One region of the Paenibacillus nuruki genome, then DNA from elsewhere that is predicted to be linked to it. Evidence: riboswitches for the same ligand, from Rfam matches in the RefSeq annotation. Region 1 holds a riboswitch; each other region holds the start of a gene.
What was found. A riboswitch is a leader RNA that binds a small molecule or an ion and turns the genes downstream of it on or off. The one in region 1 is predicted to bind cyclic di-AMP.
Positions count from the first base shown of each region.

Region 2: linked by a shared signal. The riboswitch ahead of RCP16_RS18670 (resuscitation-promoting factor) and the one ahead of RCP16_RS19700 (hypothetical protein) in region 1 are both predicted to bind cyclic di-AMP.
Region 3: linked by a shared signal. The riboswitch ahead of RCP16_RS18390 (C40 family peptidase) and the one ahead of RCP16_RS19700 (hypothetical protein) in region 1 are both predicted to bind cyclic di-AMP.

Region 1 covers NZ_OY725677.1:4,429,032-4,437,090, reverse strand. The annotation lists gene RCP16_RS19735 (DUF6526 family protein) at 1-34, opposite strand, end outside; gene RCP16_RS19730 (DinB family protein) at 228-728, opposite strand; gene RCP16_RS19725 (sodium-dependent transporter) at 759-2,126, opposite strand; gene RCP16_RS19720 (GNAT family N-acetyltransferase) at 2,237-2,794, opposite strand; gene RCP16_RS19715 (hypothetical protein) at 2,794-3,330, opposite strand; gene RCP16_RS19710 (hypothetical protein) at 3,330-3,653, opposite strand; gene RCP16_RS19705 (oxidoreductase) at 3,704-4,420, opposite strand; gene RCP16_RS19700 (hypothetical protein) at 4,515-4,910, opposite strand; cyclic di-AMP (ydaO/yuaA leader) riboswitch at 5,031-5,224, opposite strand; gene RCP16_RS19695 (hypothetical protein) at 5,618-6,076, shown strand; gene RCP16_RS19690 (universal stress protein) at 6,118-6,777, shown strand; gene RCP16_RS19685 (GNAT family N-acetyltransferase) at 6,883-7,731, opposite strand; gene RCP16_RS19680 (SDR family oxidoreductase) at 7,960-8,059, shown strand, end outside.
Region 2 covers NZ_OY725677.1:4,211,277-4,219,335, forward strand. The annotation lists gene purR (pur operon repressor) at 1-511, opposite strand, end outside; gene ispE (4-(cytidine 5'-diphospho)-2-C-methyl-D-erythritol kinase) at 682-1,536, opposite strand; gene veg (biofilm formation stimulator Veg) at 1,756-2,031, opposite strand; gene rsmA (16S rRNA (adenine(1518)-N(6)/adenine(1519)-N(6))-dimethyltransferase RsmA) at 2,138-3,022, opposite strand; gene rnmV (ribonuclease M5) at 3,024-3,572, opposite strand; gene RCP16_RS18670 (resuscitation-promoting factor) at 3,765-4,883, opposite strand; cyclic di-AMP (ydaO/yuaA leader) riboswitch at 5,207-5,430, opposite strand; gene RCP16_RS18675 (TatD family hydrolase) at 5,626-6,393, opposite strand; gene RCP16_RS18680 (HD domain-containing protein) at 6,441-7,763, opposite strand.
Region 3 covers NZ_OY725677.1:4,149,540-4,157,598, forward strand. The annotation lists gene RCP16_RS18370 (LuxR C-terminal-related transcriptional regulator) at 1-1,772, opposite strand, end outside; gene RCP16_RS18375 (hypothetical protein) at 1,759-2,010, opposite strand; gene RCP16_RS18380 (ATPase domain-containing protein) at 2,028-3,485, opposite strand; gene RCP16_RS18385 (YwhD family protein) at 3,848-4,360, opposite strand; cyclic di-AMP (ydaO/yuaA leader) riboswitch at 4,841-4,980, shown strand; gene RCP16_RS18390 (C40 family peptidase) at 4,993-5,466, shown strand; gene RCP16_RS18395 (GNAT family N-acetyltransferase) at 5,744-6,259, shown strand; gene RCP16_RS18400 (hypothetical protein) at 6,343-6,636, opposite strand; gene motA (flagellar motor stator protein MotA) at 6,834-7,652, shown strand; gene motB (flagellar motor protein MotB) at 7,645-8,059, shown strand, end outside.

The sequences.
Region 1 (8,059 bases):
AACGAATCGATTTCTTTTTCGGTGGTGTTGCCATGATTACACATCCTTTTCCTACTGCAAATGTATTTCCCATGTATTATTACACCAATCACTGGAAATATTATCATGTTGCGTAAGAAAGATATGTTCATTCGCAATCAAGCTGTACAACACCACCTTGAATTAACCCCAAAAAGTAACCCAACGAAATCTTACATAAAATGATGAATATGATCAGAAATAAAATCTTACGCTGGATATCCTCCACCTGGTGGTGGCCATGCGCCAAACAAGCGACGTAACAATACAATTTCACCCAAATGATACGTATTATGAGAAGCAATATTACGCAACAATCCAGCAGCCGTTTCGCCCGGGAAATAGACTAATGGTTGTTCCAAATTCATTGTACGCGCTAATTCACACGCATAATCAATCCCTTGAAGAAAACGATCCAAAACATCTTGCCATGTCGCTTCATCCACTGCTTGTACTTCAGTCGGCCAGCTTTCACTAACATTCGCAGGCATTTGAGGCTTTTCACCTTTAAGATGCGTTAACATGAAGTCTTGCCAGTAATTCATATGACTAATTAACTGGTAAATGGTATATGGAGAATTCTCCAAAGATCGACCTGATAGTTCTAAATCGATATCTGATAAAGCACGTGCAATCGGCAAATGCCCTCTTTCTCCGATCAAAGATTGCACTAACGCTTTGGAAAAAGCTTCTTGTGAAGAAATAGTCATGAGAGTGCTCCTTTGATTGTTGTATTCAGGTTATTCTGGTTGGATAATCCCTACCGAATATAAGAAAATCAGAATAATTAAGATCGGTGCCACATAACGTAGAATAAACATCCATGTGTCGTACCAGAAGCCAGATATTCCTGCTTCTTCTCCTGCACGTTTCCATGCATATCCTGTAAAGATCGTGACAATAAATCCACCTACAGGCATCAAAATATATGAAGTCACAAAGTCGAATAGATCAAAAATACTTTTGCCATCTAATGAAATAAAGCTAAGCACACCGCCTACAGATAATGCAGCAGGTACACCTAGTATAAAAGAAAACACACAGACGAGAATAGCTGCTTTTTTACGAGACCAATTCCATTGTCCCATCGCATAAGCTACAGGTACTTCGAGAATAGAGAAGCACGAAGTGATTGCCGCAATCGCGAGCAATAAGAAGAATAGACCTCCAAAAAAAGCACCTAAAGGCATTTGTGCAAAAGCAGCAGGTAAAGCCATAAATGCTAGCCCTACACCTTGATCTGGTTTTAATCCATAAGAGAATACGGTTGGGAAAATAATTAATCCTGCTAAAAGTGCATAGAATAAATCGCCTGCGCCGATCGCAAGCGCTGCTTTACCTAAAGATTGCTCTTTGCGTACATAAGAACCATACGTTAACATACAACCCATCCCTAGAGATAAAGAGAAGAATGCATGTCCTAATGCTGTTAAGATCGAAGCTCGGCTTAATTTAGAAAAATCAGGTGCTAAGAAAAATTCTACCCCTGCTCCTGCGCCAGGTAACGTCAATGAACGGAACATTAAGATGAGCAAAATCACCAGAAATCCTGGAATCAGAATCTTGTTGTACTTCTCAATTCCACCCGATATCCCTTTAGCAATAACAATACCTGTAATTAGCATCACAACTGCTTGCCAGAATAACGGTGCATATCCACCTGCAAAATTCGTAAAGGCTGCTGTAAAATCAGTATTCACATCAGATAGACTACCGCTAAAAGATAAAACGGTATAATGTAATGTCCATCCTGCAACAACACCGTAATAACACATAATTAGAAATGATGTAACAACAGGAACAGTACCAATCCATTTCCAATGCTTCTTCCCTGTAATGTTGAAAAGCGAAGCCGCAGCATTACCCCGTCCACTTCGACCAATAGCCATTTCTGCTAATAAAATCGGTAGACCTACTACAATCAGACAGATAATAAACATCAGGAAAAAGGCAGCTCCACCGTATTTACCTGTGATATACGGGAACTTCCACATATTTCCTAACCCTACTGAACTACCAATTGCTGCTAAAATAAACCCGCTTGTTGAAAAGCGTTCGATCTTGCCGCTGCCTGTACTTGATGAACCTGAACCTTCTTTTTGTGCCATAGGTATACTCCTTATGAATAAAGTGAATTATGCCTATGTTACACAAAACGTTATATCTTGTCCATGAAAAGAAAGTAACAATTTGAAAAAAGTCAAAAAGGGCTACTTTTTCATTGATTATTAAAGCAATAAGACAGCAATTGTTGCTGATCTTCGTCGGTGATTTCCTGCTGACTGTACTGGTTGTCTGTATATTGTGACAATACATGATTCCAGAATGATTGAGCATGGCTATTTCGTGAGGAGGCATTGGTCTGTAGCTCCCAATCCCCTTTATATTGGTCAAAAATGTGACTAGCGGCTTGACGGGCAACGCCTTGTCCACGAAATGGACGTATCACAAAAAACTCATTTAAATAATACTGCGCCTTAGAACCATCCGGTAAATAAGGAGCCGTCGCTATTAACGCAAAGCCAGCTGGTACGCCATTCACACGAATAATCCACGGATAAAGAACGCCTGGATGTCGCCACCAGATCAGAAAAACATCGCTTTGTTGATGAAGAGTCGCATATTCTTCTTCGTCAAAAACACCTTGTGAATTCGGCAATCGTTCCCAAATCTCTGACAGATCATACAGATAATAAGGATACATATTGCAAATGATATGCGCTTCTTCTTCACGGCAAAGAGTGATCTGGATAAGGTCTGTATGATTATCGCTCATTACGTTCCCCTTTCAGAATGCTCTTCTGGATTGAGTCGCCATTCGATGATCAAATAATCGCTATATTCCCGCCGTATAGTGGCTCCACAGCGGTCGATATAGGTGTGACGTAATTTAGCATAGGAACGTTCGCTTTTGAATAGATGAGCAGAAAGTAAACGGTAGCCTTGAGTGGTTAACGTATCTCGCAATACCGTAATAACAGGAACGGCTAATTTCAAATCTTGATAATTAAAATAAATCTGAAAATCACTAATATAGACAGCATCAAGCCCTTGTGTGATTTCATGAGGATCATCGTCTGATTCGGTAGGCTTGGATGCTTGCGAATACGTCACTTTCAAATAGCCGATCAATACCATCGACACAGGAGACTCAGGCTGATCGATAGCTGGAGATGTAGAAGGTTCTACTGCATGTACATAGATATTGAAGCTATGCGAGTGAGGTTCAAAAGCGATATAAAATTCGCCAATCTCACTGCTGGATAAAGGGATATACCCATCTGGTATAGAGTATGTCTGCTCATTATTCATTATTTTTGTAGAAACTGAATCGTAAACTGAATCGCTTCTAACGCTTCTTGTACAAACGCTTTATTTTCTTTTTCCCATTCATTTGGATCATCCATAAAAGAGTCATCTAACCATTCTTCTAATCCAGTCGCTATTTTACGGCGCTCATTCGGTTGTGCTGGAGCTTTACCACGTAATGCTTGGATTGCACTGCGCATCACTTTGCAGGAAGATTGGATAAATGGATAATCGTCTTTATCCCATGCTTTGGCATTATCCATATCGTAAAAAGAAATCCATTTTTCGATCGTTGAAGCTGCTTGCTTGGGTTCTAATTGAGGCATATTATAATTCTCCATTTCTATAATTGAACTAATACGTACGAATGATGACGTCAACTCCGTTTTTTAGTAGAAGCAGTCGTAGGTTGTGATTCATCGGCAATCCGCTGCAAACGATCTGAAAGATACACATGCGACCCGGGTTTGGCCGTCTGTGCAATTCGATACATCGCTAGAGCGACTGCACTTGCTTCTATTCCCCGATATTTACGAAGAGGGCCCACCATAAGGAAAGATAATGCCTGAGAGATGACAGTGCCAAATTGCTCGCCTGCACGGCTATCTTTACGCTTACCAAGCAATAAAGATGGACGAATCAACGACAACGAGGTATATCCAATCTGTTGTAATCGCTGTTCCAGTTCTCCTTTGATCCGTGTATAAAAGATACTGGACTTCGGATCGGCTCCCATAGAACTGATAACGATAAACTGTTTGGCTCCTTGCTCATACGCCATCTGCGCTACCGCAAATGGATAAATAACATCAATTTCGATCATCTGCTTCTGTGTTCCTGCTTGCTTAATCGTTGTTCCCAGACAACAGAATACATCATCTGCTTTCATATCCGCTCGATAATCTTGCAATTTATTGTAATCCACCACAACCTGTTGCAACTTCATATGTTGCAGTTGTTGCACAGGTTGGCGGACAAGAGCAATCACTTGAGTGTATTCTGTACTTTCTAATAACTGGCGCAGCAACTTTTTGCCTACTAGACCTGTGGCTCCTGCGACTAATGCTGTTTTACCGATCACGATCATCTCCATTTCTGCGCATCGCCTTGATTCCCTATCTTCTTCATTATCAAGATATCATCAGCAAATTGCAAAATAAAATGAGCGATCGATCTACAGCCCCTTTTTATAACAAAAAGGAAGCACTGCTCCCATTCGTATGAATAATGTAATCGGCGCCCAGTCCACGATAAATCAATCGGGATTGGTTGCCTTCTGTAATAACATAGAGTTGCTGTGATGACCATGTTCGGCAGATCTGGATATAACGACAACAGAGCGGTAGACTGCGTTCAAATAAATAAATTTTGCCAATCTTCAACTCTGGAATCCGCCATAACTCTTGTCGCTGTGTGTCGATCACCAGCACATGTTCAATCCCCATTTTCTGATATCGAAGTTGATCGGCTTGACTGTTCACGATCACTGCAAATGGAATCTTTTTTACTTTTAACAATTGCATAAATTGCTCCCCTGCTACAGTAGCCGGTGATACCAGTACAAATTCCTGCTCATATTCCATCCTTGTTCGCGCTCCTCCACCCATTGTAGACAACAAAAAAAAGCCGTTAGAAGAGGACCTCTTCATCAGCTTCTAAGACAAGTGCCTGCGGCATCTTATCATGGCGTAGTTGATTATTGTCGTCTCTCTTATTGCAGCTTACGAGGTTAGCTGACGGATTCGGAAGTAAGAGTCTCCCTACAGAGTTATCGGTCTTCACCAACTGCTCTGATTCACCCCTGAATAGCTCACTAGCATAGTGTCTATTCTTATGGTTCCCCCGCTGATTGAAAGGTCTATTGATACCCTTTTCAGCCATTAAGCTGTAATGAACTTGAAAGAAATCATACGCCCGCTCTTTTCGTTTGTAAAGCAGTACTGAAGCTCGCTATATTCGGATATAGAGCAATCCAGTCGATTGTAGGGTTCTAATGTTCTATTTCCTTCATCTAGCGCTGTTTTACTTTCTTTTACAGGATAAATGGATAAACTGGCGCATTGATGAGTATACAAGACATTACCGTATGAATGAATAGAATGAATCCGATTACATGGTTGTTTTCACAGATATATGATCTTTTTAATACTCAGGTCTGATTTTACTTCTTTCTCTGAGCGGACTATGATTGCTAACAATATCTGACATCAAGTATACCGTTATAGACAGATACACGGATCGTGATTGGATTAGGCAAAGAAACATCATATTAAAGGAGTGTAGATTTTTGATGAGTCTGTTATCGGCCATTTCACCTGTTACTCATGCGGCATCCACTAGCAATACATCTGTCCATGTTATTCATTCTATTGAAGTATTTCAGTATGATAATCGCTGTCTAGCCTTACCTGAAATGGATGGCTATCTGCACTGCGGGCTGTTAAAAATCGCAAGTCATGGAGTTACAGGCTGGGCGGAATATTCATTTACAGATCAAGTTCAGCATCTGGATCTGGTGAAATGGAGTCGAGTATTTACATCACTCAAAAAATGCCCTCTAGATCAAGCACTCTCTCATATCGATCAGCAGCAACAGAATTGGGGAAGTGTACGTAGTCAGGTTGCTTTAGAAGCATTGACTGAACTGCGGATTCGACTACAAGATTCACCTGATGTGTGGACATCGTCAGATGCGCTTATTAATCATGCTTTTTTGTTAGATTACACCATCGCTTATTATTCCTTTTGAACAATTCTGGTTAATGGATCATAACTACGAAATAAAGGAGTGTGCCTTTCTTGAATTCTGAAAAAATTATGGTGTGTGTGTATTATGGGCCCAATGGAGAACGATTGATCAGGCGTGGTATTCATTTATCTCAATTGATTCAGTCCCCACTCTGTGTACTCAGTGTGATTGATCACCCGATCGATGAGATGGATCAGCAAGAAGAGAAATATGTAGAGGCATGGCGCAAATTGACCGAAGAAGCAGGAGGTACATTTGTCCTTTTAGAAAGTCATGGACAAGAAGCTGCTGATATTATTGCTTCAACTGCTCAAAAGCATGATGTGACGCAATTGATTATTGGACAATCTGCTCAGACACGCTGGCAAGAAATCATGAAAGGTTCTATCGTGAATGATCTATTGGAAAAGTTGGGAGCGATTGATCTACATATTGTAGCCGTACAGCGGATGCAAGCGCAGTTAGAAGAAACGCATGAAGAAGGTGTAGATGTAGAAGTCGTTCAGACCCCACGCGGCTATGAAATCGCCTATGAGACACATGGTCGACCGATCGTGATCGAAGGTATCTTTTTCAAAGACATGCATACTGACTTTGATAATGGATTATTGAAGCTATGTATTAACGGAGAATATCAGTATCTGAAAGTATTTAAAGGCAAATTAATGGATGAACTTGTGCTAGAACCACAATCGCTGTGATCTAGTCCAAGAGGATAATGATAATGCCTACCGAAAATAACCTGTAGCCCTCTAAAAAGAAGGGGTTGCAGGTTATTTGACACTATTGCTATAAGAAAAGCATGTTTATTTTGAGATTAAAGGAGGATCTAACACATCGCGAAAGCGAATATCAATCACTTTTCCTTTGATCGCAAAGCCAACATTACCATAGGTCTGATTCGAAGAAATTTGCGTCTGATCTGTATATAACATCGCTCGTCTTCCCTCTTCATGCAGTACACCGCATATCGCTGCAATAATCGCTTCGGCATAACCTTGATCTCTATGATGAGGTGGCGTATAGACACCATTAATTCGTGCATAACGAGGAGAACGATGCGCAATACTTGCAGTAGCCACAGGTTGCCCATCGACTATCCACAAGTATGTATTTCCACTTCCTACTGCACGAGCCGCTGCATGTGCATAATCTTTGGCTGCAATCTCAACACCGAATTCTTCATCTGCAAATTCGCACATATATTGTGCAATTACATCTATATGCTCAAAAGCAGGCTTGATCATTTCACCAGCAATATGACTAAGCGATCTGACTTTGGTACAACTATGTGACTCAATACTGGCATGAAAACGACTATAGATCTTATTCACATCTTGATACGATGCTGCGAATAATTCAGCAACCGCTGGATCTCCAGTAATTCCGCAGAGAACAGGATGCTGATTGCGATATAAATGATGAACTAATTCCTGTATTAATAGACGTCTGGCTTGTATTGCAGGTATAGGAGAAATCCATAACCATGCATTATGACCGGGTGACTGAGCAAATATCGCCCGATGATCTTCTGTTTTGAGCAGCATAGCCTCAGGTGAATCGATAATATGATGAATCAGATTGTAAGGAACCTCATCTGCCAGAAAAAACTCTTGCTTCAATACCTCATCATCTGGATCAAATACTTGCCACATTTTCAAATCCTCCTGCCAATGTTGCTTCATGACTTAAGCACACTATACCATACAAACCGGATGAGAAAGACTTGAAATCCCCTTTTTAAACCTTAAAAAGATATTATTATTTATTTTAAAATATTCTTTTCAAAGTATAAGCTTTCTCACTGTGCTTCCTACATAGACATGATAATGTTGACGTATTCCCTTCCACTATCTCATATCAATAAAGGAGTTTATTGAATTATGAAAACAGGATTCGTTGTCATTACAGGTGCATCATCAAGTATAGGAGAAGCCACAGCTCAACTTTTTATTGCTAAAGGACATAATGTGTTGTTACTTT
Region 2 (8,059 bases), 220 kb from region 1:
CAGATCCTTCTGTCATCTGATGATCCCGGCGTACCAGTACAACCGGCAGATTCAATTGCGTACCTGTAGCATGAGCCAAAGGAATTCCTTTGGTTTCTACTGTCATAATGACGTCGATCGGCGTATCTGCAAAAGCTGAAGCAAAAATCTTACCTACTTCATTCAAAATCGCAGGTTGCCCTAACAGATCAGACATATAAATATAGTTACCTGGAAGCAGACGATCCGGTTGTCCTAATTGACCGCAGATTTCTTCCATAAATGAGAATGCTTTTTCTTTCGCCAGCTTTGGAATATATTTCACTCCGCCTGCTGCTCCTGCAAGTGTTAATAATTCTCCCGTACCATCTTCTTCAAAAACTTCTTTAATAATGGTCAGATCCTCACTAATCGATGATTTGGCCGCTCCGTATCGATCAGCGAAAGTGGTTAATGGAATCAGCGTATGTGGTCGTGAAGTTAAATATTGAGTTAATTCAACTAACCGCGCGCTTCTCTTTAATTTTTTCACCATAACGCCTCGCTATCTACAAAATATTGACATTTTATACCCTAAATCCGAATAATTAAAGTGAATATAACATTTTTGTACGTGTTTGTAAAAGAAAATCGCAATCTTTTTCTCTTATGGCTTATCATCGAGCACCATTTAGAGTTAAAAAGACTGCGATTTGAAATCATTTAAGTTAATATCCGCACAGCATAGACTTCTTTGCAAAATCCACGTAATCCATTATAGACACGAGCTACTTTGGACTCGCGCGAGATCAATCCGAATACAGTGGGTCCACTTCCTGACATAAGCACACCATCGGCTCCCAACTGAATCATCGCCTGCTTGAGCTGTTGAACTTGCGGATAATGAGTCAGAGTAACATCTTCCAACACGTTACCCAGTTGATGACAAATCTCATCAAAAGATTTGTTTTCTAACGCTTTTTGCATTTCTAGAGCAGAAGGATGCTTAGCGATCTTATCTGCACGAAACCGTCCGTATACATCGGCAGTAGACACGTTAATAGGTGGCTTCGCTAACACAACCCAGCAATCTGGTGGACTGGTCAGTGGAGTGAGTAGCTCTCCACGTCCTGTAGCGAGCGCTGTCCCCCCTGTGATGCAGAAAGGAACATCAGAGCCAATAGAAGCACCTAGCTCCATCATGTCTTCATGGGGAATCTGGAGGTTCCAGAGACGATTCAATCCTCTAAGCGCTGCTGCAGCATCACTGCTACCTCCAGCTAGACCAGCCGCAACTGGAATCTGCTTATCGATATGAATATGTACGCCTTGCTTAATATTATATTTTGCTTTAATTTTTTGAGCAGCTTGAAAAGCCAGATTTTTCTCGTCTAAAGGAATATATCCTGCTTGACTAGAAATTTGGATCGTATCTCGAGACAATTCAGTGATCGTTAGGCGATCGGCTAGATCCACCATTGTCATGATCATCTCGACCTCATGATACCCATCCGGTCTTTTATGTAACACATCCAGCATCAGGTTGATTTTTGCTGGCGCTTTTTCATATATCTTCATGCTGTTCCTCCACCCTCAACATTCCATCCGAACGATTTGATACGCTGCGTACGGGTTCCTGTGCTTATCATTACGAATAATCCATATTATAAAAAAAATGACGTACAAAGTCTATTATATGGGTATCGGGTTCCGTTCATGTAGATCAAATATAGTCACAAAACAAAACAGTCTCTACCCCGAAAGGAGATAAAGACTGTCTTATACTAAAACAGTTATTCAATTCCCAACATATTCGATTCGTGTCTGACAATCGTCATCACAGACGGTGACTTCCACAGAATCTGTCAATATATCGGCATAGCTGTAAGACACACGTTCAAATGTCTGATGCTCTTCAGCGAGCTTGACAATAAAAACAGAAGGGTAGGTCTCTTCCAAAACTCCGGTTCGTTCGATGGTCTTCTTACGACCACCATTAGCACGTAACGTAATTTTGTGCCCTACATGAGCATCAAGACTACGTTTGATTTCCAAAAGCGCATTGTTAGCCATTGACTACAACCACCTCTTTCCCTCTTCATTATATCAAAGAAAAGAGTGTTTGTCAAATGAACATTAAATTATAGCAGTATTAATTTTATCTTGTCAACGAATTTTTTCAACGGATACCTGCTCTCAAAAATACACTGCTCAAAGTTGCGTATTCTTGCAAACTAAGTGTCTCTCCACGTCTAGAAGGTTCGATTCCTGCTTCTGCCAAAAGTTGCTCTAATTGTGTACGATCGCCACCTTCAAAATAACGGCTACGCAAGTTATTGGCGATTGTTTTGCGACGCTGTACAAAACAAGATTGCATTAATTCAAAGAAGTACGCTTCATCTTCGACTTCAACTGCCGGACGATCCCTTAGTTTCAAGCGAATGACAGCAGATTCTACATTCGGTTGCGGGATAAATACCGTTTTAGGGACGATACAGATCAATTCAGGCACGCAATAGTATTGAACAGCAATACTAAGACTTCCGTAGTCTTTGCCTCCAGGAGGGGCTGCCATGCGCTGAGCGACTTCTTTTTGAATCATAACGACGATATTGTCTAACGGTAAACGTTCTTCTAACAACTTCATCACAATAGGTGTAGTGACGTAGTATGGTAAGTTAGCCACCACACTGACTTTTTCAACTTCACTGAAGTCTTCACGGAACAATTGATGCAAATCGACTTTGAGCACATCATCATGACGTACTTTAGCATGAGGATAAGGCTCTAAGACTTCTTTCAAAATCGGAATCAAGCGACGGTCAATCTCAACTGCTGTGACTGCACCTGCTTCTTGAGCTAGACGCTCGGTTAATGCACCGATTCCGGGTCCAATCTCTAATGCTCCATTTTCAGGCGTTAATTCAGCTGCTTCTACAATTTTGTTCAAAATATTGGAATCGATCAAAAAGTTCTGACCTAAGCTTTTTTTAAACGAGAATCCATATTTATTAATAATTTCTTTGGTGCGTTTGGGTGTAGCTATTTCTAATCGTTCATCCATATTATTGTTCTTCCTCCGCTTCCAGTTGTGAGAGTGCTGTTGCAAACTCTTCACGGCTAATTCCAAAAATACGTAAACGTTTATGGAACTGCTTTCCATTGCCATAACCTATGCCGAGCAGATTGCCCATTTTCATTCGTCGCTCCGCAGCATCAGGTTGCATCACAAGTCCTGTCATGATCAGATCTTCCCAATCGATCAGAACTTCCGCTTCTGGCATCTCAGAGTGTACACGCGCCAACGCTTCACGAATAGCTTCTGGAGAAGCATTTTCGACACCGATATCACCTTTGAGCGTAGCTTCACTTTCAGGGATAAAAGCATGCTTACATCCAGGGACTTTCTGCGCTACGATCTTACGTATCCGTTCACCTGCAAAATCAGGATCAGTTAATATAATTACACCGCGTCGTTCTTGAGCTAATTTTACACGACGAATCACATGAGCACCTATAGCTGAGCCGCCTGTCTCGATCGTATCTGCGTCTACAGCTCTTTTAATCGCTACGGTATCGTCTCGTCCTTCCACAACAATCACTTCTTTAATCACGTTGATTGTACGCTTCCCTTCACTCTCTAAATGATAAGATAATCTGTTCGATATTCATCTTAACAGAACAAAAAGAAGAGGATTTATCCTCTTCTTTTTGTTTTCTTTATGCACGCTCATAGTTAATATTATTTATATCATATAACAGATGACTGGGCTTAAGCAATGGTGCTATCCCAATCAACACCCTCTCTAGGGTTTAACCGGGCCAATTACATATACAGTGTAACCGGATTTGCGTCCAAATGCTCTCGCTTGGCTCAAGCTGTCTATATACACGTCGATTTTATTACCGTTAATAGCACTACCGGTATCTTCAGCACGGCGGAAGCCAATGCCTTCAATGTATACCCACCATCCCATAGGAATGACACTCGTATCGACTGCAATCGTACGACCTTCTGTTACACGTGCTCCCGAAGCAGTCACTGTACCTAGACCAGGTTCTTGAGACGAATAAGCAGTTAGAGATACATTGTTCAGTACTTTCGCATAAGAGAAATCTACACCTGCTTTGGAAGTACTATTACTTGATCCTCCACTAGAAGAAGCAGCTGCGAGAAGTTTAGGCTCCTCTTTTTTGGTACCAATAGCTACAATCTTATCTTTTACTTTTGCGGTTGTTTTTTTATCAACCATACGTTTGGAGACGAATTCTCCATCTTCGTATACTTTCTCGATGTATTGAACCACTTTACCTGTTTGACCGCCTTGCACTAACTTGGTTTTACCTTCAAGCATAGAACCATCGGTTTTCTTAACCGTTTGATACGGAATCTTGACTACTTTTTTCGCTACAAATGATTTGGTACGCACAATCTTGATATCCATATTGTCATGAACTGAAGATTCCATCGCAGGTGTTAATTGATCTTCACCTGACAGTGTTAACCCAGCCTGCTCCAATGTGTTACCAACTGTTTTAGAGGTGGTATAAATTTTCTTGGTTCCACCATCTGCCGTAATGTTTACTGCAACCGCATGGTTAATATAAACTTTGTCCCCATCCTGAAGCGCGCCATTCATAGGCATAGATACTTTATCTTGTGGTGCCACTTTAATTTGATTTTCATCAAGCAGTTGAGAAAGCATCAATTTACGTGTTTCCACGGTTTGTGCTTTGCCGTCAATGACTACAGAAATATTTTTACCCGCTTGATTATAAAGTAGGGACAATAGCATCGCTGCAAGAGCGATCACTAATAATGCAGCCCACAATACATAGCGTAGGTTTTGTTGCTTCCAACTCAGCGCGTAAGACATGCTGGATGAGCGCGAACCATGGGTTTTTTCGAAAGGAGCAATTGCCACTTCTTCCGTCCTCCTTCATAGTCTCGCCGTCTAGCTGTGACGTAATTGTATATGACGCGACTATATAACAGAATTTTCACAGGCTGATCGTAAGCATAAGATTACCAAATCTGTGTGATAATCTTTCGTGATGTTCAAAAATGCCTGCGCCATGGTCAGTCTAAGGGACACACCTAATATCTGAAAGATCAAATTTCAAATATCGTATTCTCTGAATCTTTTCGTTTAGCCCAAAACAAAAGAAGCCTCTGGAAAAGAGCAAAGCAACTTTTCCTTGGCTTCCGACGTATCTAAATACAGTTCGGAAAACGTTAGAAAATACGAGGTTGCCTCTGCATCGCTTACGGGGTTAGCTGTCGGATTCGGACACATCATATTTCTTGCCCTTTGAAGGCTCCTCCGCTCATGGCGCGAGTACCTCCAATTCACCCCATAGACCCTGTAAAAGGAATCATACATAATGACTTCGGTATTCTGATAATAATGGCTTGAAGACATATGTTGGTTCCCCCGTTTTCCTATGCAGGAAACTCAGCGAGACCGAATCATGGAATCTTGCGTAATAACAGCAAGATTAAATCACTGATGAAATAATATCCCGAACCCAACCCTCATGTAAAGCGACCAGCAAGCACGTTTTTCTGAATAAATGGTTAAAAAGTTGTCATATTCTCTTGTTTTTTGGTTATAATTTATTCATATATCCGTTTAACGCTGTTTTTTGCGTGATTTACTCTCTTTTTCACCGAATGCCAAATCGTTCCAGTGCATTTTTAGTTGTAATTGTACTAATTTCTTCCAGTGATACCCCTTTTAGCGCAGCAGCAGCTTCTGCTACAAGTGTCACATAACCGGACTCATTTCGTTTTCCACGATAAGGATGTGGTGTCAAAAATGGGGAGTCTGTTTCAAGCAAAAGACGGTCCATTGGAACCTGTTGTAACACCTCTTTAGGTTGCTTCGCATTTTTGAAAGTAATCGGTCCTCCAAACGATAAATGAAAGCCCATATCGAGACACATTTTAGCCGTTTCCCAGCTACCTGAAAAGGAGTGCATAACCCCTCCAACTTCATGTGCTTTTTCTTCGCGCAAAATCTTAACAATATCTTCATGAGCATCACGATTATGGATAACAATTGGCATATTAATCGAACGTGCTAGACCGATTTGTTCACGTAATACTTTATGCTGCACTTCTTTCGGTGAAGTATCCCAATGATAATCCAGACCAATCTCACCAATCGCTACTACTTTTTCATGTTTGCATAGCGATTCGATCCATTCCAGATCTCCAGGTTGCATATGAATCGCATCTACAGGGTGCCAGCCAATAGCCGCATATATAAATTCATAACTTTCGACTAATTCCATCGTGGTGGGAATCGTTTCACGGTTGAATCCTACATTGATCATTCGGGTTACCCCTTGTGCATAAGCACGCTCAATCACTTCTTTACGATCATCGGCAAATTCGATCGAATCCAAATGAGTATGTGTATCAAATAACATATACTTTTCTCACTCCTTCTCTGTTTCTCGTTCTTTTTTCGTTAATCTTATATTTCAAATTCCATCTGTGGCGGATTAATTTTGTTTTCAAATATCGCTGCCACTTCTTCGGATAATTGATGAATAACTTTCTCCAACTTATCTTGCGGATAATAGAGATGATATCGACCGCGATGAATCCCGCTAATCGAACGTACAATATCCGATACTTCTGATATTTCTTGGATTCGGTTTTGACGATCTAATAATAGAATTTGTTTTTCTTTTTTAGGATCACCTGGACGAAATACATCATAAGGAAGATCGGTGGGAAAATCGATTTCTAGATCATAATCAGGATGTAATCCTACTCTAGCAAATTCACTACGTATACTGCTAATCGTCTGCTTATCAATTAGATCTGTCTCTACATATTTATACAACTTACGCTGCATAAAACGATGACATACATCTGCCAAAATATCATCGTCTTCCCTTGTCCATTGCATAAATGCTGTCTGTACTAATGCTTCATCTAGCAATAAATAATCACCAACTTGAATATCGCCTTTGAATAACTCAGGTAAAGGATACGGCAAAAATTTAAAATCGAATCCTTCATCGAACAATTCTTTGGCACGACGGAAAATTTGTTTTAATACAATATCTGAACTTCGAGTTACTGGATGAAAATACACTTGCCAGTACATCTGATAACGTGCCATAAGATAATCTTCGATCGCATGCATACCTGATTCTTTGACAACGACGCGTCCATTGTGAGGACGAAGCATCCGCAAAATACGATCAACATCAATCGTTCCATAATTAACTCCTGTAAAATAAGCATCCCGTAACAAATAATCCATCCGATCCGCATCTAACGGACTCGATACCAGATTCACAACGATCTTTTTCTCATAATCTTTGCGAATAACAGAAGCGACTCGTTCAGCAAGACCACTCTCTGCTTCTTCCAATACCCGATTCACTTCGGTATCTCCAAGTAGGATACGACACGTCCATTCTTCATGATCCATATCAAAAGCTTCTTCTATAGAATGAGAAAAAGGTCCATGACCCAAGTCGTGTAATAAAGCGGCACATAATGCCACCAGACTTTCTTCACGTGGCCAATCTTCAAAACCACCACGTTCAAATTGAGAAATAATACGACGTGTAATTTCATATACACCTAATGAATGTGAGAAACGGCTATGCTCTGCTCCATGAAAAGTTAAATAGGAAGTTCCCAATTGTCTTATACGACGTAATCTTTGAAATTCAGGTGTATTAATCAAAGTCCAGATTAAACGATCTTGCACGTGGATATAATTATGTACAGGATCTTTAAATACTTTTTCTTCTCCTAAAGGTTGTACAGGCTTCAAAATAAATTCCTCCTTCTATCAATAAACCCTAACTATTTAAAATTAAAAATAGTTTTTTCGACGATATTGTCGAATGTTGTCGGTATATACAAGCTATGAATTTCCAAATCGACAAAATAATTTTAACCCTATAATACTTGATAATACCGCTATATAAAAATATTTTTTCAAAAAAAAGTGAAAAAAACTGTATTTTTCTTAAATTATAGGTTGACTGATTTGGGAAACGTTGGTATTATGAATATCATAAAACATAGAAATTTGTCGAATGTTAGCACATCAAACAAAACAATAAC
Region 3 (8,059 bases), 280 kb from region 1:
GAAGACGATTGATTAGGATTCTGTTGAATTTGCTTAAAGTCTTCTATCATTGCTGCTTCTTGTTCAAACAAGTGCGGGAAGCTACGCAACGTCTTCGGATCAGAGAACGACATGAGACAAGCACGTGCTGTCGTTTCACCTTCCTCTTTACTTAAGCCACCCCACAAAGCAAATTCCATCACAATTTTCTGAGCATCGGTTGCTAATTGATATTGAGCCACATTCCATTCACGAATGGACTCATGTAAAATATGAGCAAATCGATTGCTGTTCGACAAAAATTGCTGTCGATCATAGAGAAGTTTCATAATTACGCTACCCATGGTTGCCAGAGCTGATAAAATTTCACGACATTCTTCGCCTTCTTGTTCATCTCCTATAGCGACTGCTAAGACAGCTCTCGTTTTATCTGCATAGACAATTGGATACTCTATCATCAATGCGGATGGGACAGAACGGTTCAGGTAGGAACTTGTTGCTGGCTGATTGTTTCCATTTTCCAAATAACGACGTGCAATATCTCTGGCATATGCTTCTCCACCCGGGCTTTCCATACCACGAGCTACCATCTGAACTTTCTCATCTTCACTCGCCCGATGCACTACAATAGAAGCAGATGGAGTCCACACTAGATTCAAGCTCATATCCACCAACATAAACAAAACGCGCTGAATATCCTGTACAGATACCATAACGCTAGCTAATTCCATTAAAGGCTTAAAGCGTTGAATCTGCTTTTCCATTCGACCATGTGTAATATGGTTACCAATATACCATCCGATCAGAGAAATCAATGTTTCTTCAAAGCGCACATTCGTTGTTGCCGATAATTTTTCTTCCAATCCAATACCGAATAATAGACCATAATTCTCGTCATCATAACGAATAGGGAAACATTGGACTTCATAGATCGAAGCTAACCCTTTTTGTAGAAAAAAGTGACTTCGTGGATCTCTACCTACATCTTTCCAATGGCTGAGTTGTTCACTCAATACCGCTTGCCCTAAGAAACCTTCACCCTCATGGAAAATAGCTCCTTTTAACTCTGCCGCCGCAGGTCCAGTACTACTCACTATTCGATACGTGCCAGGCGATGTTTTTAAAGCAAAACCAAATACGTCTGCCAGATCACTCGAAGCCAGTACTGCACGGGTCACTTCTTCAATCGGCATATTTCGACTAGTATCAGAGCGTAACGTTTCGTTGAGTGTTGTTAACCGCTGTGCAAACTGCTTTTCTTTATATCCTGCTTTCAAAATCAAAGCAATCGCTTTAGACAACTTGCTAATTTTTTCTTTTTTGTATTCGATCTGTGTGGGCTGATCTTCAGGGATACGTTGAATACGTTCTCGCATCATACGGAACACTTCACTAGGCCCGTTCAAATCTGGACTATTATAGTTCACATGATCGATAATCGCTTGACGGGTATTTTCTTGAATCATAATACCTGCCCAGATATACATTTCAATCGGTTGCTGATCAATACTAACCGGTGCAATAATCCACTTGATTCCGGGTATCCATTGATCCGACAAAGCAGTCACTCGAAGACCTTTTAACTTATCGATCTCGGCTTTTAATGAATCTTCAAGTTCTTTAGGATACGTTACAAAAAGAGAAGCAATTTCAGCATCTGAAGGCGTACTTAATAAATGCCCTTGATCATTCGTGATAAAAATAAACAAACCGGTAAGTTCCGCATATACATTTTGGAGTTCCTGACAGCTGTCTGCGTTATCATCTATAAAGTAACTTTCAATCATAAGCATTCATGTCCACTTCTGTCTGAATGTACGGTGTTTTATAACGGTAAATAGCACGCGTACCTTGACCGTTTTTTTCAAGAATAGACAATTCAGTCAAACGATTTAAAGCACGTTCAATCAAATTTGCATTTCGTCCAAGTCTTTTGGACATGCCCGTACTGGTTTCTAATGCGTAAGGATTATTTTCAAAAAATAAGGTACATTCCATCTGTAGTGTGATTACATCGCTTTCTGCTACCATAAAAGCTTAATCCCTCCTTATACCAGCCGGACAAATGGTGTTTCTGAGATATTAGCTACGATGTGTGGGGCTGACACTCTTCCGCTTGGTGATTTAGTTACCTGCAAATACTGATAATTCCCATCTACCCATGTTCTAATAACACCATTACAGGTACGTTCCAAAAAGGAAGCCGTCTCTGTTCCAATTTCACTAAAGTTACAATGAGCCATAACTGTAATACCAAGTGCACGCCAGAGCGAAATTTCTTCAGAGAAGTATTTCACAACAAATTCTTTACCACGTTCTGAAATGATCGTATTCAGGTCGTAATAAATAAACCAGCGCTTATCGCAAAGCTCTTCACATTCAAAAATAGGAGAAAGCTTGTCATTCAGCGTATTGGCATATTCATCATTTTCAACATCGTCTACCCGAATCAGTGCTTTTTCCAATCCACTATCTACAGCCCGCTTGTAATGCTCAATAAAGTGAGCTTTACCTTCATCGACCGCCTGACGCAAAGAAACGCCAAACAAATCAATCGTATCTGCAAACATATCAAGTGTCGTATTACCAGACATCATCGTGACGGTACAATCATCATCTTTGATTCGTTGTGCATAAATAGAAGAAAGAAGATATCTATAGTTGGCTTTACTATTCGTATCGATCATAAAGACACTACCTTTAGGAATACCACCCATCAGAAGTTCATCTAGCGAATCAATACCTGTCGATAATACTTCGGTTTCTTGTACCAGTATCTTGTCTTCTGCCATTGATAAAGAAGGAATAATATAGACGCCGTCTTCAACAAACTTATACGTATGTTCACCTTCCAAAATTCGAGTACCGCGCATTTTGAGTACTTCGATCGTCCGCTTACGATATTTTTCCATTAAAGGCTTCAAAGAAAGCCTGACAATACCATCACAGATATAATTCTCGAAAGGAATATGCATACCTTCCACTTCGGAATATTCTCTAATAAAAAAAGAAGTCAACGCATGTTTTCGCATAATATTGCGAATGGTATATACGTTTGTCCTGGCTTCTTGTTCACTACTCATTAATCTAAATAAACTAATACTATCCATAACTACACGCTTACAACCAATTTCTTTGATCATATATTCAAATAATCCATTGGGTTCAAGCATCTGTTCTAATAAAATTTCCGGTTCTATACAGATCACACGTAATAAGTTACGCCGTTCCAAATCTTTCAAATTCCATCCAAACCGTTCCATATCATCGTAGATTTGTTCAGGAAGTTCTTCGAATGTAATATAAATACCGGGCTCGTTATGTTTAATAGCACCTTCAACCAAGAATTGCATACCTATCGTTGTTTTGCCTGTACCTGGCTCACCTTCCAGAATAACGACGCCTCCTGGGGGAATGCCACCGCATAAAATATCATCCAGTCCCGGGATACCTGTACTAATAGGCTGTTTTAATGTCTTGGTGTAAGCAGCTTCGCTTTTTTGCATTTAGTGTTCCCTCCATCTGTAGAATATTTTAGTCACGCAAGGGACAGCTTCCTACGATGATGACTTTCTCTTAATTATAACAAGGGTTTAGAGATAGAAGGAAGTAAATTTCCAATTTTTATAGTCATTTGACATCCCATCCTCATTCATAACCTTTTTTACCATATTTTACTTGTTATTATATGATATAAATAAAGATAATCCTACTATTTTGAATCCTTAATACTTGTTGGTGTAATATTATTCTTCTATAGAAGAAGTTTTTTAAAAGTGATACCAAAATGGTGACATGAAATGATAAAAGACCGACGATCTGAGGGTCGTCGGTCTTTTGTGTAATACGTAGACTATGTTAGTTATTATTAACCTTCTAATGCAGATTTAAACTCTTCTGAAGACTGATTCCACCACTCTTCATTATGGGCAACCAATAACTTTTTAAGCGCTGCTTTTTCTTCTGTTCCTAAGCCCTCTAACATAATGCGACGCTTGATCGCATAATCTAACTTATTCACATGCTCGGCAAGAATTTTCCAGCCTTTTTTCTCTTCTTCATTGATCCACATCTCACAAGCCGTCGCTCCTGCATAATTAACACCTTCAGCTAATTTATCTACAGCGACCCATACTAACCATACTTGGCGACCACCATTTAATTCTTCACGATTGGTAGTAAATTTGATTCCTTTTTCTACCTTACTTTTGGCATGCATAGCGCCAACATCGATTTTTGCTTCGCCATGGTCTATAATGATAGGGGAAACATTATTGAGGTTAATCGCTCCTGATCCAAACCCCTTATGTTTACTACTTTTTGCACTACTACTTACAATATTCAGTGACATTGACTTTTTACTTGGTTGATTTTCATCCATATTGTTAGAATACTCCTTTGTAGGTCAGTATAAATAAAGACTGTTATACATATAAATGGTACTTTAATCTATTACTCATATTGTAGCGAATAATGAGTTAAAAGCCAATAAAGTCGATTATTGTCACGATTTTTCATAAAAAAAGGTAAAAAACGTTCATTATTGTGATTGGTGAACCGAAGAAAGTATATATAGTGGTCATCATTCACTAATAACCACCCACATCTGATCAAAAGATTAAATTTTTTTAACTTTTAAGAACATGACAACCGTAGGCTTTGACAGAGATTACTCGTCAAAATGCTTAAGCAAATATTAAAAACAGATGAATAAACGTTTGCCAAAGTAAAAAACCTCTGGTAGAATAAATCCAGTGAGATTTTAGTAACAACTTTGTAAACTTTAAAACGAAATGCTGTAACCTTTATAGCGTAATGAAAAATTTGTCGTTTTGTCGTAATGATCCGTGAACGGTACATACCAAGCTTTGAGCCAAATTCCTTGGTACCGGGAAACGGGGGAACCGTTTTGGGTGAATTGATCTTGTTTCGGAGGGATCATAGGGGAATACCTTCTACCGAATCCTTAAGCTAACCTCGTAGGCAATTGGAAGGGGACAATTGATTTTGAACATGAAAAAGAAACTAACAGCCGCAGTAATGGGACTTGCTATTGCATTTACGTCACTTGGAGTAACAAGTGCACATGCAGATTCTAAAATGGATCAAGTAATTGATGGAGCTATTGGAACACCTTATCGTATTGGTGGAACATCTTTCAGCGGTTTTGACTGCTCTGGATTTACACAATATGTATTCGGCAAAATGAACATTGATCTTCCTCGCCAATCTAGTTCTCAATATCAAGTAGGTGAGCCTGTATCAAAAAGTGATTTAATTGCTGGAGATCTGTTATTCTTCAATACTACCGGGGCTGGAGTTTCACATGTAGCAGTTTATGTAGGAAATGGTAACTTCGCACACGCTTCTACTTCTAAAGGTGTGAGAATTGACAGTTTGAGCATGGATTACTATCAAAATCGTTACGTTGGTGCTAAACGCGTTATGAGTGATTCCACATATAACACCTTCGCAACTGACAATTAATTATCCTATTAACAACTCATATAAATGAACCTACAGACCACTTAAGATTCCCGCCAGAATCTTTGGTGGTTTTTTTATGTTTCTATATAAGTAAGACGTATCGAACGTCTAATAGGTTACATAAAATTGTGAATCTTTGAAAATTTATATTTTGTTGTGGTTATAATTATGTCTACTTATTATTAACCTACTCGTAATTATGGTAAACAGGATATTGCAAATTTTTTATCTTTTTTTTATGGTATACATATGAAGTATGGTCATAGGAGGTTACTGGATGAGCTCATCACTAGATTCTGTTTTTCATACTATTCCTTTGACAGAATTACATGCCGCTGAAGTATGCACATGGATCTATGAACCACCTTATAATATCTATGGTTGGATGGCATGGGAACAAATGAAAGAATTAGGGATTGAATTTGGAGATCCGATAATTCGAGAAGAACAATATCTATCTGTTCTAGATAAACATGAACAATTAGCTGGATTTGCTCAACTTTTTCCATTAGGAGATACGATTAGACTAGGTATAGGAATGCGTCCCGATCTTTGTGGTCATGGTTATGGAGAAGAATTTGTACGAGCAATTGTGCAGACGGCTCAGGAACGTAGTGCTACCGCAGAGATTGATTTAGAAGTATTGACCTGGAATCAACGGGCTATTCGCACCTATCAGAAAGCAGATTTTTATATTACAGATATGTATGAACGCAGAACGCCTGATGGGATGAAGCCTTTTTATTGTATGGTCTATCAAGCTCCGCCTAACGCACGTTATCCTAATCTCTAAAATAAAAGCACAGAAGGAATGATAAGACTCATTCTTCTGTGCTTTTTGTGTATTTCTTTTTTTACATACCTATAATAGATGTTTTAAATTAAAGTTACGAAAGTCATTTCTTCTTTGCCAATCAGAATATCGATTCGATGGGTATCTGCATCGTAAATGACAACTCCACTACCTACATTGATCATAGACTCTGAGCCTAACGCAAAAAATAAATCTTCTGCCAATGCTTCATTCACTTCATGTCGTTCACCTTCAGCAAGTACTTCCCACTCTTGAGGTTCCATATCAAAAAATAAATAACTGTCTGGAATCATCCCTACTGCTGATGTTAAATCACTTAATATGTCCTCATAATCTCTTCCATGCTTAACGCCCATACTTAACCTCCCGATCTGTCCATATTGTTACATTTTCCAGCTTATTTACATTATAACGCAAATATACACTAAAAAACTCTTAACAATGCAGCATATCTTGTCGATAAAAGAGTATCAGATGTTTTTGGAAAACACATCATTACATGGAAGTGGATGATGAAAAAGATAAACTATTATACTCACGGACGAGGTGTATTATGCAAATTTCAACAATTATCGGTCTAGTACTTGGTTTGGGTTCACTAATATTCGGTATGCTTTTAAAGGGTGCTCCCCTAATCAATCTGGTGAATAATCCAGCCGCTTATGTCATCATTTTTGTAGGTACAGCAGCAACCATTTTTATGGCGTTCCCAATGAACGAAGTAAAACGCCTTGGTAAATTGTTTAAAGTCGTATTTGTTCAACAAAAATTAATGGACAAAAAAGATCTAGTCGGTATGTTTATGGAGTGGGCTTCAATTACGCGTCGTGAAGGTCTACTTGCATTGGAATCTAAAGTTGAAGAAATTGATCATCCTTTCCTTCGTAACGGAATGCGTATGATTATTGATGGTAATGATCAGGAATTTGTACAAGATGTATTGATGGAAGATATTAATGCGACAGAAGAACGTCACCGTTCAGGCGCACTTCTTTTCTCACAAGCAGGTATGTATGCTCCTACACTGGGTGTACTTGGAGCGGTAGTTGGTCTGATTGCTGCGATGGCAGATTTGACTGACTTAGAAAAACTTTCTCATGCGATTGCCGGTGCTTTTATGGCGACATTGCTCGGTATCTTTAGTGGTTATGTATTATGGCATCCTATGGCGACTAAGCTTAAACGCTTATCCAAAGCTGAAGTAGAAGTGAAATTGATGATGGTAGAAGGTCTACTTTCGATTCAATCCGGTGTATCTACAATTGCGATTAGTCAGAAGTTGGCAGTCTTCTTAACACCTACTGAAAATGCGAAAATGAACAGCGAAGAAAGTAGCAGTGGCAACGTAGGGGAGGCGGTACCGAGTGAGTAAAAAAAGGCATGAGCCGCACGAAGAACATCCAGATGAAAGCTGGTTACTTCCGTATTCTGATTTAATGACCCTATTGCTTGCTTTATTTATTACTCTATTTGCAATGAGTTCACTAGATGCATCCAAATTTCAACAAATGGCAGCAGCCATGAATGCAGCTTTCACTGGTGGTACAGGTGTTCTAGAGCAAAATGCTATGGAAGAAACAAGCGGTCAAACGCCTAAATCGGATGATAATGAAACACCAGCATCTGCTGCTTCACCTGCTGATAATACTCAGAAAACCAAAGAAAGTTTACGTGAAAAACTCAAACAACAAGAGCAGGAAAATCTAGAGAAGTTAAAACGTCAACTAGACAGCTACATCAAAAACAATGGATTAAGCCAACAGTTAGCGACCAAGCTTA